Regions from separate parts of the Chromobacterium haemolyticum genome, predicted to be linked through region 2. Evidence: riboswitches for the same ligand, from Rfam matches in the RefSeq annotation. Region 2 holds a riboswitch; the other holds the start of a gene.

What was found. A riboswitch is a leader RNA that binds a small molecule or an ion and turns the genes downstream of it on or off. The one in region 2 is predicted to bind glycine.
Region 1: linked by a shared signal. The riboswitch ahead of gcvT (glycine cleavage system aminomethyltransferase GcvT) and the one ahead of GYH29_RS08330 (trimeric intracellular cation channel family protein) in region 2 are both predicted to bind glycine.

The regions. Positions count from the first base shown of each region.
Region 1 covers NZ_AP019312.1:1,147,509-1,154,467, forward strand. Annotated here, with positions in the region: gene GYH29_RS05435 (M15 family metallopeptidase) at 1-294, shown strand, start outside; gene GYH29_RS05440 (dihydroxyacetone kinase family protein) at 340-2,025, opposite strand; glycine riboswitch at 2,271-2,362, shown strand; glycine riboswitch at 2,377-2,473, shown strand; gene gcvT (glycine cleavage system aminomethyltransferase GcvT) at 2,515-3,603, shown strand; gene gcvH (glycine cleavage system protein GcvH) at 3,677-4,063, shown strand; gene gcvP (aminomethyl-transferring glycine dehydrogenase) at 4,187-6,959, shown strand, end outside.
Region 2 covers NZ_AP019312.1:1,802,316-1,809,274, reverse strand. Annotated here, with positions in the region: gene GYH29_RS08345 (hypothetical protein) at 1-123, opposite strand, end outside; gene GYH29_RS08340 (GlxA family transcriptional regulator) at 131-1,117, opposite strand; gene GYH29_RS08335 (DUF3141 domain-containing protein) at 1,758-4,265, shown strand; glycine riboswitch at 4,402-4,489, shown strand; glycine riboswitch at 4,491-4,672, shown strand; gene GYH29_RS08330 (trimeric intracellular cation channel family protein) at 4,870-5,604, shown strand; gene GYH29_RS08325 (aminoglycoside 6-adenylyltransferase) at 5,831-6,676, shown strand.

The DNA.
Region 1 (6,959 bases), 650 kb from region 2:
ATTTGCCGGCGGGATACCGGGGAGATCTGCGATTTCGGCACCGCTTTCGACGCGGCCGAGCCGGCGTCGCGCACCGACTACTTCGAAGCGCCGCACGATCCCGCGCAGGGCTTTTCGTCCGAACGATGGTTGGCGGTGCGTCACAATCGCCGCGTCTTGTTCAATCTGATGAAACAGTCCGGTTTCAGCAACTATGCCGAGGAATGGTGGCATTACGACTTGGGCGACTGCCTGTGGGGGCAGGCTTTGGGCGTGGACTGGGTTTACCCGTCCATGGAACTGGAGCCGTCCTGATTTGACGCGGCCGCCGCGTGCTTGCGGTGGCCGCATCGTCAAGCGTTAGCCGGCCAGCGCCTTCAACCAGACCAGCGCGGCGCTGGCTCCCGCGTCGGGCACGCCTAGCGCTCGTTCGCCCAGATAGCTGGCCCGTCCCAAGCGCGGCCGCATGGCGGCGGTGGCCGCGCAGCCGCGTTCCGCCGCCTTCAGCGCGGAATGCCACGCCTCGTTTGGACTTTGGCCGTCGTTCAGAGCGGCTTCGAAAGCGTTGGCGGCTGGCGTTAAGGTATCCAGCATGGTGCGGTCGCCCACCTGCGCGCCGCCCAGTTCCGCAATGGCGGCAACGCCGTCCTTGAACGCCGCGGCCCAGTCGAGCGGGTTGGGCGCGTTCGATGAGTCCAGTCGCCGCGCCGCGCGCAGCAGGGCTGTCGAGTAGAACGGGCCGGAGCTACCGGCGATGGCCTGGCGCAAGGCCTGGCTGACGGTGCGCAGCGCCGTGGCCGGATCGCTCCAGGCGCTGTCCGGCAAGGCGCGGATCGCCGCCGCGCCGCGCTGCATGCTGACGCCCAGATCGCCGTCGCCTGCCGCTCCGTCCAGTTCGGTCAACAGCGGTTCGGCGGCGTCCAGCGCCTTGGCCGCGGCCCAAGCCACGGCGCGCAGCTTGGGGTCGGCTTTGGCGATGGAGAGGGCTCCTGCTGCCGCGCGCGGCGGCGCCGGCCGCAGCTGGCGTCGCGCCGGCAGAAGGCCGGAGCCGGGCCAAGCCGGAGCCTGGGTGGCTTGATCCAGCCAGCCGAGGCGCTGCTCATCCAGCGCCAGCAGCGACAGCGAGCAGCCCGGCATTTCCAGCGCGGTCATGAAATTACCGCTCCATAGCCGTTCCACATGCAAGCCGAGCCGTCGCGCCGAGGCCAGCGCGCTGCGCGCCACGATGGCGAGCTCCATCGGCGGAGTGCCGCCCAGGCCGTTGACCAGCATTGCCACCCGTTGGCCGGCCTGCCAACCGCGGTCCCTGACAATGGCGTCGAGCAGCGTCGCGCACAAGGCGTCGGCGGATTGGCGCGGCACGCGGCGTACGCCGGCTTCGCCGTGAATGCCCAGGCCCAACTCTACTTCGTCGTCGTCCAGTTGAAAGCCGGGGCGGCCGGTCGCCGGCACGGTGCAGGCTCCCAGCGCCACGCCCATGGTGGCTACCTGTTCCGCCGCCTGCCGCGCCGCGGCGGCGACCTCGGCCAGGCTGGCGCCGCTGGCGGCAACCGCGCCGGCAATCTTGTGCACCAGGACGGTGCCGGCGATGCCGCGACGGCGCGCCGGCTCCACGGTGTCGCGAAGCGCTACATCGTCGGCCACCACCACGCTGTCGACGGCAATGCCCTCGGCACGGGCCAGCTCCGCCGCCAGGCCAAAGTTCAGCCGGTCGCCGGTGTAGTTTTTGATGATGAGCAGTACGCCTTTAGGGCCGGCGACGGCGCGGATCGCCGCCAGCACGGTGTCTACGCTGGGCGAGGTGAATACGTCGCCCACTGCGGCGGCGTCCAGCATGCCGTGGCCGATGTAGCCGGCGTGGGCGGGCTCGTGGCCGCTGCCGCCGCCGGAGATCAGCGCCACTTTGTCGAGCTGACCGTCAGCCGGAAGATCCGCGCGCAGCAAGACGTTTTCCTCTTCGAGCAGGGCCAGGCCGGGCAGGGTGTCGGCCAGCCCTTCCAGCATTTCCCGCGCCACATGGCGCGGATCGTTGATTAGTTTTCGCATCGCGGTTTCCTTTCCATATCGGATAGAGCTCGTGCTGGGTAAAGATGGATGTCATCTTACGATCAGCTTTGCTTGGAGGGGGAGTTTGTCGATTGCGTGATCGATAACGAAGTGAAATGTGTTCGTAATCGATCTTAAACGAAGCAATATCCGTTCAATGATTTGCGGTTTCGAATATTTTAAGTCATTGTTTAAGTTGAAGATAAACACGGCTTGCCAAGGCCCGGTCCAGCAACCATAATCTGGCACGTCATGCAGGAGAGAGTGGCCGTCCGCGCCACCGCCGAAGGCGCAAGCGCACCCGCAATCGCTCAGGCAAAAGGACTGCATTATCGGACTGGCCGCAGCCAGTTCGCCGAATCTGGAGAGCGGCGTCCACGGATGCCCACCGAAGGGGCTAACGGTCGCAAGGCCGGAAAATCTCAGGTGCAGGGACAGAGGGGTGTAGGGAATAGAGCAACACTACACGCTTTTGCTAAGGACGCACCAATGACGGCCCCGAAACGCACCCCCCTGTTTGAGTCCCACATCGCCGCCGGCGCCAAGATGGTCGATTTCGCCGGCTGGGAAATGCCCATCCATTACGGCTCCCAACTAAAAGAACATGAAATTGTGCGCAACGACGCCGGCATGTTCGACGTTTCCCATATGACGGTGCTGGACATCAGCGGGCCGGACGCCAAGGCCTGGCTCCAGCGGCTGATCGCCAACGACGTGGCCAAGCTGGGCTTCGAAGGCAAGGCGCTGTATTCCGGCATGCTCACGCCCGACGGCACCGTGGTGGACGATCTGATCGTCTACCTGACCTCCTACGGCTATCGCATGGTGGTCAACGCCGGCACCACCGACAAGGATCTGGCCTGGATGGAAGGGCACAAGGCGGACTTCAACGTCGACATCAAAGTAAGACGCGATCTGTCCATCTTGGCGGTGCAAGGCCCGCAAGCCATTGCCAAGGTCTGTTCGGTCAAGCCCGAACTCGCCGCCGTCATCCAGAACTTGAAGCCGTTTCAAGGCCAGCCGGCAGGAGACTGGTTCTATGCCCGCACCGGCTATACCGGCGAAGACGGCCTGGAAGTGATGCTGCCCGGCGTTGAAGCCGCCGCTTTCTTCCAACAATTGCAGGCTGCCGGCGTGGCGCCCATCGGTCTGGGCGCGCGCGACACCCTGCGGCTGGAGGCCGGCATGAATCTGTACGGCCACGATATGGACGAAACCGTTTCCCCGCTGGAAGCCGGCATGGGTTGGACCATCGCCTGGGAACCGGCAGAGCGCGACTTCATCGGCCGCAAGGCGCTAGAGGCGCAGAAAGCCGCCGGCGTGAAGACCAAGCAAGTGGGCCTGGTACTGGAAGGGCGCGGCGTGCTGCGCGAAGGTCTGAAAGTGGTGGTGGAAGGGGTGGGCGAAGGGGTGATCACCAGCGGCACCTTCTCGCCCACGCTCAAGCATTCCATCGCGATCGCGCGCGTGCCGGCAGGCACAGGCGACAAGGCGCTGGTGGACCTGCGCGGCACCTTGACCGAAGTGCGCGTGGTCAAGATGCCTTTCGTGCGCAACGGCAAGAAAGTTTTCGCCTGAGCCGATCGCTCAGGCAGGCCGCGCGACGCGGCCGGGAATAATCGTTAAGACCTGGATTTGACTGGAGACACTCATGAGCAACATCCCCGCCGAACTCAAATACGTTGAAAGCCACGAATGGCTGCGTCTGGAAGCTGACGGTTCCGTGACCGTGGGCATTACCGAGCATGCGCAAGAATTGCTGGGCGACATCGTTTTCGTCGAACTGCCGAAAGTGGGCGCCAAGCTGGCCAAGGAAGAGCAGGCCGGCGTGGTGGAGTCGGTGAAGGCCGCTTCCGACATTTACTGTCCGGTTGCCGGCGAAGTGCTGGCCATCAACGAGGAACTGGAAGCCGAACCGGAACTGGCCAATAGCGAACCCTACGGGGCGGGCTGGTTCTTCAAGATCAAGCCGGCGAATCCGGCGGACCTGGACGCCCTGATGGACGCCGCCGCCTACGCCAAGGAAATTGGCGCCTGATGGTGAAAACCGCCTCGCAGTCCTGATTGGCCGCGAGGCGTTTTTTTCGCCCGGATATCCAGCAACACCCGATTGGCCGCGAAAGCCGCGGCGCGGACGGCAAGCACAGAAGGTCTCGTACTCATGTCTCTCTCCGAACTTTTCAACCGCAAAGAATTCATCTCCCGCCACATCGGCCCGTCCGACGCAGAGCGCGAGCAAATGCTGGCCGCTATCGGCGTGGCCTCCATTGACGAACTGGTGGCGCAGACGCTGCCGGCCGACATCCGCCTGAACCGCAAATTGGAGCTGCCGGACCCCATGCCGGAAGCCGAGGCGCTGGCAGCGCTGAAGGCTGTCGCCGCCAAGAATGTGGTCAACAAATCCTTCATCGGCCAGGGTTATTACCCGGTGCTGACCCCAACGGTGATCTTGCGCAACCTGCTGGAAAACCCGGGCTGGTATACCGCTTACACCCCGTACCAGGCGGAGATCGCCCAAGGCCGTCTCGAAGCCTTGCTGAATTTCCAGCAAATGGTGATCGACCTGACCGGCCTGGAACTGGCTAACGCGTCCTTGCTGGACGAGGCCACCGCCGCCGCCGAGGCGATGGCGATGGCGCGCCGGGTGTCCAAGGCCAAGTCCGGCCAGTTCTTCGTGGACAGCCGCGTGCTGCCGCAAACCCTGGACGTGATGCGGACCCGCGCCAAGTATTTCGGCTTTGAGCTGGTACTGGGCCACCCGGAAGAGGCGGGCAAGGGCGAATACTTCGGCGCCTTGTTCCAGTATCCGGGCGAGGCCGGCGACTTGATCGACCTGACCCCGCACATCGCCGCGGTCAAGGCCAAGGGCGCGGTGGCGGTGGTGGCCGCCGACATCATGGCCTTGGTGGCGTTGAAATCTCCGGGCGAGATGGGCGCGGACGTCGCCATCGGCAACACTCAGCGCTTTGGCGTGCCAATGGGCTTCGGCGGACCGCACGCCGCCTATTTCGCGTTCAAGGACGAAATGAAGCGCTCGGCGCCTGGCCGCATCATCGGCGTGTCCGTGGACGCCAAAGGCAAGACCGCGCTGCGCATGGCGCTGCAGACCCGCGAGCAGCACATCCGCCGCGAAAAAGCCAACTCCAATATCTGCACCAGCCAGGTGCTTCTGGCCAATATCGCCGGCATGTACGCGGTGTATCACGGCCCGGAGGGCGTCAAGCGCATCGCGGCCCGCATCCACCGTCTGGCCGCCATTTTCGCGCACGCGGTCAAGGCCGATGGCGGCAAGCTGGTGTTCGATCGTTTCTTCGACACGGTGCAAGTTGACGCTCCCAAGGCCGACGCGGTGTATCAGGCGGCGTTGGCCGCCGGCTACAATCTGCGCCGCGCAGGCGGCAATGTGTTGGGCGTGGCTTTCCACGAGGCGGCCACTGAAACCGATCTGGCGCGTCTGATTGAAATCTTCACAGGCAAGAGCGCCGATATCGCCGCCTTGGACGCCGCGGCTGCCGATGCGATTCCGGCCGGGTTGAAGCGCGAATCCGCTTTCATGAGCCACCCGGTGTTCAACACCCATCATAGCGAGCACGAGATGCTGCGCTATATGAAGAAACTGGAAAGCCGCGACCTGGCGATGAATCATTCGATGATCTCGCTGGGCAGTTGCACGATGAAGCTGAACGCCACCAGCGAAATGATTCCGATCACCTGGCCGGAGTTCGCCAATATGCATCCGTTCGCGCCCCGCGAACAGACAGTGGGTTATCTGGAAATGATCGCCGGTCTGGAAACGCAGCTGCGCGCGATCACCGGCTTCGACATCATCTCGATGCAGCCCAACTCCGGCGCCCAGGGCGAGTACGCCGGCCTGTTGGCAATCAGCCGCTACCACGAGTCGCGCGGTGACGGCCAGCGCAATATCTGTCTGATTCCGCGTTCCGCTCACGGCACCAACCCGGCCACGGCGCAGATGATGAATATGCAGGTGGTGGTGGTGGACTGCGACGAGGCGGGCAACGTCGACGTTGCCGATCTGAAGGCGAAAGCCGAGCTGCATTCTGCGCAGCTGGCGGCCTTGATGATTACCTACCCGTCCACCCACGGCGTATTTGAGCAGCCCATTCGCGAAATCTGCGCGATCATCCATCAACACGGCGGCCAAGTGTATATGGACGGCGCCAACCTCAACGCCCAGGTGGGCTTGTGCCGTCCGGCCGACATCGGCGCTGACGTGTCGCACATGAACCTGCACAAGACCTTCTGCATCCCGCACGGCGGCGGCGGCCCGGGCATGGGCCCGATTGGTTTGAAGGCGCATTTGGCCCCGTTCATCGCCAACCACGTGGTGGCGTCGGTGCCCACCGCCCTGCCCGGTCAGACCGCGGTGTCGGCTGCGCCCTTCGGTTCGGCCTCCATTTTGCCTATCTCCTATATGTACATCGCGATGATGGGCGCGGAGGGCATGAAGCAGGCCACCGAGAACGCCTTGTTGTCCGCCAACTATGTGGCGACGCGATTGGCCGAGCACTTTCCGGTGCTGTACACCGGCGCCAACGGCCGGGTGGCTCATGAGTGCATCATCGACTTGCGCCCGCTCAAGGCCGCCAGCGGTGTGACCGAGGTGGACGTAGCCAAGCGGCTGATGGATTACGGCTTCCACGCGCCGACCATGAGCTTCCCGGTGCCGGGCACGCTGATGATTGAGCCGACCGAGTCCGAGCCCAAGGCGGAACTGGATCGTTTCATCGCGGCGATGGCGGCGATCCGTCAGGAAATCGACAAAGTGCAGAACGGCGTGTGGCCTGCGGACGACAATCCGCTGTGCAACGCGCCGCACAGCAAGGCGGACATCGCAGGCGAGTGGCAGCGTCCGTACAGCCGTGAAACCGGCTTGTTCCCGCTGCCCTATGTGCTGGAAAACAAGTTCTGGC
Region 2 (6,959 bases):
AGCCCGAAAAACGCGACGAGCTCCGCTGGCGGCCAGCAACAGCGCGGTGGATATGGTTTTGAACCGCGTCGCCCATGACTCTCCGGCAACGATGACGGTGAAAGGCCGTTGCCGTGCCGCCAACAGGTTCTCAGGCCATCGCCCCCGCCGCCGCCAGATATCGCTGCCGCTCGTGGCTAGGCGGGTAGCCGAACAAGCCGCGGTAGGACTTGGAAAAATGCGAGGACGACAGGAAGCCGCAAGCCACGGTGACTTCCATCACGCTCATATTGGTTTGCAGCAACAGTTCGCGCGCCCGACGCAGGCGGAGGTCCAGATAATATTGCGCCGGCGTGGCGCTCAGATGCCGCTTGAACAGCCGCTCCAGATGACGCAACGACACGCCCAACTCCTCAGCCAGGCTCTCCAGCGAGCACGGGTTCTCTATATTGTTTTCCATAGACAAGACCGCGTTCTGCAAAGCCTCGTGCCCGGCGCCGATACGCGCCAGAAGCGGGATGTGCTGACGATCGCCGTCGTCCCGCAGCCGGTCCACGATGAATTGCACCAAGACATCGGCCGCCAGGCTCTTGCCTCCCTTGCGGCCAATCAGGTGACACATGAAATCCAGCGGCGCGGTGCCGCCGCTACAGGTAAAACGGTCCCGGTCCAACACAAACAAGTCCGAGGTGAACTGGGTGCGGGGGAACTCTTCTCTGATGGACAGCAGGTTTTCCCAATGGATGGCGCAACGATAGCCGTTCAGCACTCCCGCCTGGGCCAACGCGAAGGCGCCGGTGCAGATTGAGCCCAGCGGCACGCCCTGGGCGGCAAAGCGGCGGATCAGCGCCAGCACCTTGTCCGTGGCCGCCTCGCGCACTTGGCAGCCGCCACAGACGATGAGCATGTCGTACTGTTGCGGGTGGCCCGGCGCAGAGACCGGCGACAGACACAGGCCGTTGCTTGCGTTAACCGCTTTTCCGTCCGCAGACAGCAGGCTCCAGCGATACAGCTTCTTGCGCGACAGGTAGTTGGCCATGCGCAGCGGCTCCACCGCGTTGGAGAAGGCGATCATGGAGAATTGATCGAGCAGCAGGAAAGCTATATGCGACAAAGAAGCGGTCTGTTGCGATTCCATCACGACCTCCCATGCATGCGTAGCGAGGGCGATTGCCCTGCCCTCAGGGCCTCCTCAGAGCCCGCTGCGCTTCCGCGGGATTTTAGGCAAGGGCGTTAAAAACAAGCTCGAAATACTCATGTAGGCTTTTCCGCTTGTTCTCGCCTTGTCTCGCCCTTGCTCGCGAGACTTTGAACAGTCTCTCCGCCATCGGCCGCAGTCCTCGCCGCGGCACGCGGCCCCTGGCCCAGTCCGAAGAACATTGCAGCAGGAATCAGATAAACGAAAGCCGGCATGGTCTGCATGAAGTCCAAAGCCGGACACACAAAGGGCGTTGAGCAGCAGCAGAGACCCGCAGCAGACAGACAGGGTTAGCTCCAAGACGGAAACGGTTTGCCGGAAGCCGGCGGCCCAGATCAGGCGCAACGGATAGAGCGCGCCGTGAACCCAAAGCCACTGCGGGCAGCCTGCCGGGGCATGGAATGCCGGGGCCCGGCGTGCGCCAAGCGCGGCAAGCTCCAGTCAAAAGCCCCCGCCGCCAAGCGGCACACTGTGGCGCAACGCTGACAGTTACTCTCCTGGCAGGAACTTTGTCTATTGCAACGCAACAAAAGGAGGGTACAGTAGCCAGTTATCCGTCATACCAACCAAGAGGTGCCGTATGTGGTCGCAAACAGCCGTCTGGTCCAAGCTCTTCTCCTCCAACCCGGTCGCCGACTACTGGCGCGACGCCTACGAGCGCAGCATCCTCTACTGGGACGTGCTGCATGACCGCGGCGCGGACTATCTGCAACACGTGCAAAGCGGCAAACCGCCGGTGTTGGTGTTCGACTACAAGATCATTCTGGACGGCCGCAGCCTGCCGGACCCGGCCAACTACGCGCTGGCCGCCATCCTGCCGCCGGCCGGCTGCCCGGCCACCAATCCCGCGCTGCGCCCCTTTGTGGTGATAGACCCGCGCGCCGGCCACGGCCCCGGCATCGGCGGCTTCAAGATGGACAGCGAGATCGGCATTGCGCTGCAACAGGGTCACCCCTGCTACTTCATCATGTTCTTCCCCCAGCCGGTGCCCAGCCAGACCATAGAAAGCGTCAGCCGCGCGGAATACGTCTTCCTCAGCAAAGTCAACGAACTGCACCCGGACAGCGACGGCAAGCCCTTCGTCATCGGCAACTGCCAAGGCGGCTGGGCCGTGGCCATGCTCGCCTCCGTGGCGCCGGAACTGTTCGGCCCCATCCTGCTGGCCGGCACCCCGCTGTCCTACTGGGCCGGCGTCACCGGCAAAAACCCTATGCGCTACTCCGGCGGCATGCTGGGCGGCACCTGGACCGCCTCGCTGGCCGGCGACCTGGGCCACGGCAAGTTCGACGGCGCCCACCTGGTCAACAACTTTGAAAAGCTGGACCCGGCCAACACCCTGTGGAAGAAGCCCTACAATCTGTACGCCAAGGTGGACACCGAGCGCGAACGCTTCCTGGGCTTTGAACGCTGGTGGGGCGGGCACTACCTGCTGAACAAGCAGGAAATGGAATGGATCTCCCAGCAGCTGTTCGTCGGCAACCACCTGGTGGAAGGCAAGATCGTCAGCAGCGACCAGCACCGCGTGGACATGCGCAACATCCGCTCCCCCATCATCGTGTTCGCCTCCTGGGGCGACAACATCACCCCGCCGCAACAGGCGCTGAACTGGATACCGGACCTGTACGACAACGCGGAAGACATCCGCGACAACGAACAAACCATCATCTACTGCCTGCACAACAAAGTGGGCCACCTCGGCATCTTCGTTTCCGCCGGCATCGCCAACCGCGAACACAGCGAATTCGCCAGCGCGCTGGACCTGATCGACGTGCTGGCCCCCGGCCTGTACGAAGCCATCATCGAAGACGTGGCCCCCGGCACCCCCGGTCAGGAATACATCAAAGGCCGCTACATCATCCGTTTCGAAGCGCGCGAAGTGGCCGACATCCTGGCCCTGGACGACGGCCGCGAAGACGAACAAGCCTTCGAAGTGGTGCGCCGCGTCTCCGAGATCAACCAAGGCGTTTACAACCGCTTCATCTCCCCCGCGCTCCAGGCCGTCAGCAGCGAAGCCAGCGCCCAATGCCAGCGCCAACTCAACCCGGCGCGGCTGGAACGCACGCTGATCTCCCCGCTCAACCCCTGGCTAAGCTGGCTCAAGCCCGCCGCCGAATACGTGCGCGCCCATCGCCATCCGGTGAGCGCGGACAACCCGCTGTGGCGGCTGCAAGAACAATGGTCCGGCTGGATGGCGCAAAGCCTGGACCGCTACCGCGACCTGCGCGACGCCGCCACCGAACACTGCTTCAAGGCCGTGTACGAATCCCCGTGGCTGGCCTCCGCCGTGGGCGTCCAACCGGCCCGCGAAGCCCGCGCCGCCCGCTGCGACAGCTGGGAAAAACGGGAACGGTTGCAACTCAAGCGCCAAACGCTGGACCCCGCCTACGAAACCGGCACCCTGGCGGACGGCTTCGTGCGCCTGCTCACCTACGTGGCGATTGGCCGCGGCATCATAGACGAGCGCCCGTTCAACGCCATCCGCCGCATCATGCGCGACATCCGCCACGAATACCCGCTGACCCTGATGCAGCTGAAAGAAATCGCCCGCAAGCAAGTCTTCCTGGTGCGGCTGGACGAAGCCCGCGCGCTGGCCGGCCTGCCCAAGCTGCTGCAGGAAGAGCACCGCCGCCGCCAGGCCTGGCAGCTGGCGCACGAACTGCTGGCGCTCAGCGGCGACATCGCCCCGGAACAACAACAGCGGCTGGACCAAGTGGCCCACGCGCTGCAACTGGACACCCGCGCGCCGTCGGCTCCGGCCATCCTGCCGCCCAACGAGCCCATAGCGACAAGCGCAACCGCTCCCGCTCCGGCCCCCGCCGTCAAAACCAGCGCGCCGGCCAAGAAAGCGGCGCCGCCGCGCAAACCAGCCGCCAAAGCCCCGGCCAAAGCAGCGACGGCCGACAAGCCCAGCGCCGCCGCCAAACCCGCCGGCAGCGCGCCGGTTGCGGCCAAGCCGGCCTCAAGCAAGCCCGCGGCGGCCAAAACCGCCAAAGCGCCTGCCGCCAAGGCACCCGCAGCCAAAGCCCCGGCCACGCGCAAACCCGCTGCCGGCAACGGCGCGGCCAAGCCCAAGACGCCTGGCAACTAAGAAGCAGCCCGCGTGAAAACGCCCGGACAGCCTAGCCGCCGTCCGGGCGTTTTCGTGAAGATGGCGCACTGCAACATTTTTGCCTTCCCCCATGTATACAGTCGTTGACTGAACAATACAGCAAACGCTAATATCCTTGCCTGCTGCGGGAGAGAGGGGCATACGGCCCCCGCCGAAGACGCAAACTCCCATAATCGCTCAGGCCACAGTACCGCAGCCCATGGATACCAGCCGATTGGAGAGAGGCCCTAAGCGCCCGTTCATCATCTGCTACGCTTCAGCAAGCGCGCGTCAGATTATGTAACCGGCCCTTAGCGCCCACCGAAGGGGCAAGTGACATCCGGCAAAGCCCGCACACAGGCCGCGCCCGTCATCTAACTCTCAGGTAAAAGGACAAGGGGAGAGGCAATGCCGGCAGCGCCGTGCCCATGCGCAGCCCGCCGGCCATGCTCAGAACGTGTTTACGATCTCGCGAGCAAGAACGAGACAAGGCGAAAACAGCTGAGAAAGCGGAATGTACTCTTGGTACATGAGCATTTCGAAGCGGTACGCGCCGCGTCTCGCGAAGCGCAGCAGATCGTGCACCAGCTCTCAAGGAAAACCCGTGTTCGAAACTCTTGCCCAGGCCGCGCGCCACCTGGCATGGCCCGCCCATTGCCAACCTATTTTCCCACCTGGCTTCGCCGCACACCTCGGCGCCAGCCTGTTTGACCACTGCAACTACATGCTTACCCTGATCTATCTGATCGCCATCACCGCGGAAGCGATGACTGGCGCGCTGGCGGCCGGCCGCCGCAATATGGACATATTCGGCGTTACCGTCATCGCCTTCCTCACCGCCCTGGGCGGCGGCACCGTGCGCGACATCGTGCTGGGCCGCTACCCGATAGGCTGGACCCAGCACCCGGAATACGTCGGCCTCGTCATCGCCGGCGGCCTGGCCGCCGTGTTCGTGGCCCGCTACATGAAGCGCCTCAGCCGCGTCTTCCTGGTGCTGGACGCGCTGGGCCTGATCGCCTTCACCATCATAGGCTGCGGCGTGGCCCAGTCCATGGACTATCACCCGGTAGTAGTGGTGATGGCCGGCATGATCACCGGCATTGCCGGCGGCATCCTGCGCGACGTGCTGTGCAACCGCGTGCCCGTGGTCTTCCGTCAGGAACTGTACGCCAGCGTCTCCTTCGCCGTGGCCCTGCTCTACCTGGGCCTGATCAAACTGGGCGTGCCGCACGATCTCAACGTGCTGGCCAGCTTCGCCGTCGGCCTCACCATCCGCCTGGCCGCCATCTGGCGCGAATGGCGGCTGCCGGTGTTCATGTATCGGCACGATCTGCATTAAGCGCGGCCAAGACCCGCTAACAAAACTCCGGATCCTGCGTTGCGCCTCCTTGTCGTACCACTTGTACTGTAGCTTCGCAGAAACTTCGTTTTCTGCATCGGCAAGCCTTGGCTCAGGTACGCTGCGCAGTTTTGTTAGCGGCACTAAACCAGCAGGCCCCCGCCTGCCGGAACTTCCCGGCCCGGCGGCGGCCTATCCAAACCCGCCCCTGCCGAAAGCGCCTCGCATGTTGAGCCTTGCCCCGCAAAACCATCGTTTGGAAAACGCCATCGCCTGGGCGCAGCAACGCCCGGACGTGGATGCGCTGATCCTCACCGGCTCCTTTGCCCGCGACGACGGCAGCGTCGATATCCATTCCGATCTGGACCTGGAAATCATCAGCCCGGACCCGGCGGCTCTGGCCACGGACGACGGCTGGCTGCGCGACATCGGCCCCCTGATCACCGTGCTGCGCCTGGGCGAAGGCCAAGCCTGGCCCACCCGCCTGGCCATCTACGCCGACGGCGTCAAAATCGACTTCACCCTGGCCGGCCCCGCCCGGCTGCAAGCCATGCGCAAGGACGGGCTGGACCCGCTGTACCAGCGCGGCTACCGCGTGCTGCTAGACAAAACCGGCGTGGCCCAAGGCCTGCCCGCGCCGCATGGCCGTCCCGCCGCGCCGGCCCTGCCTTGCGAAGAACGCTTCCGCGAGCGGGTGGAAGAATTCTGGTTCGAAGCCTTTCACATCCCCAAATACCTGGCGCGCGGCGAACTGTTCGTCGTCAAATTTCGGGACTGGACCATAAAGGAACTGCTGCTGGAAATGCTGGAATGGCATGCCCATAGCCACCCCGGCGCGGCGGCGGACTGCTGGCATATCGGCACCCGGCTGCAACACTGGGCCGAGCCTGAACACTGGCAGGCGCTGCAACAGGGGTTTGGCCACTTCGACGCCGCCGACGCCGAACGCGCCTTCCACGCCACCCTGCGGCTATACAGCCAAGTGGCACGCGAAGTGGCCGCCCGCGCCGGCTTCGACTACCCGGAAGCGGTGGAAGCCGGCATCCGCGACTTGATCCGCGCCCCAACCTAAGAACCTGTTCAAAGTCTGCTGCGCTTCGTGAAGCGTTGCACGGTGAGTACGAGCTCAAAATGCTCATGTACCACTCGTACATTCCGCTTTTTCGCTCGTTTTCGCCTTGTCTCGCTCTAGCTCGCGAGATCGTAAACAGGCTCTAAACCAACGGCGGCGCGGCGGCCCTCACGCGTCTCGCCAGGCGGGGGCGGCTTCCCTGGGCTTGACCTTTGGTCATGGTTAGATAGAATCCTCTATCTTTTAGGCGTTCGCTTCCGTTCGCCTTTCTCAGCCACGCGCC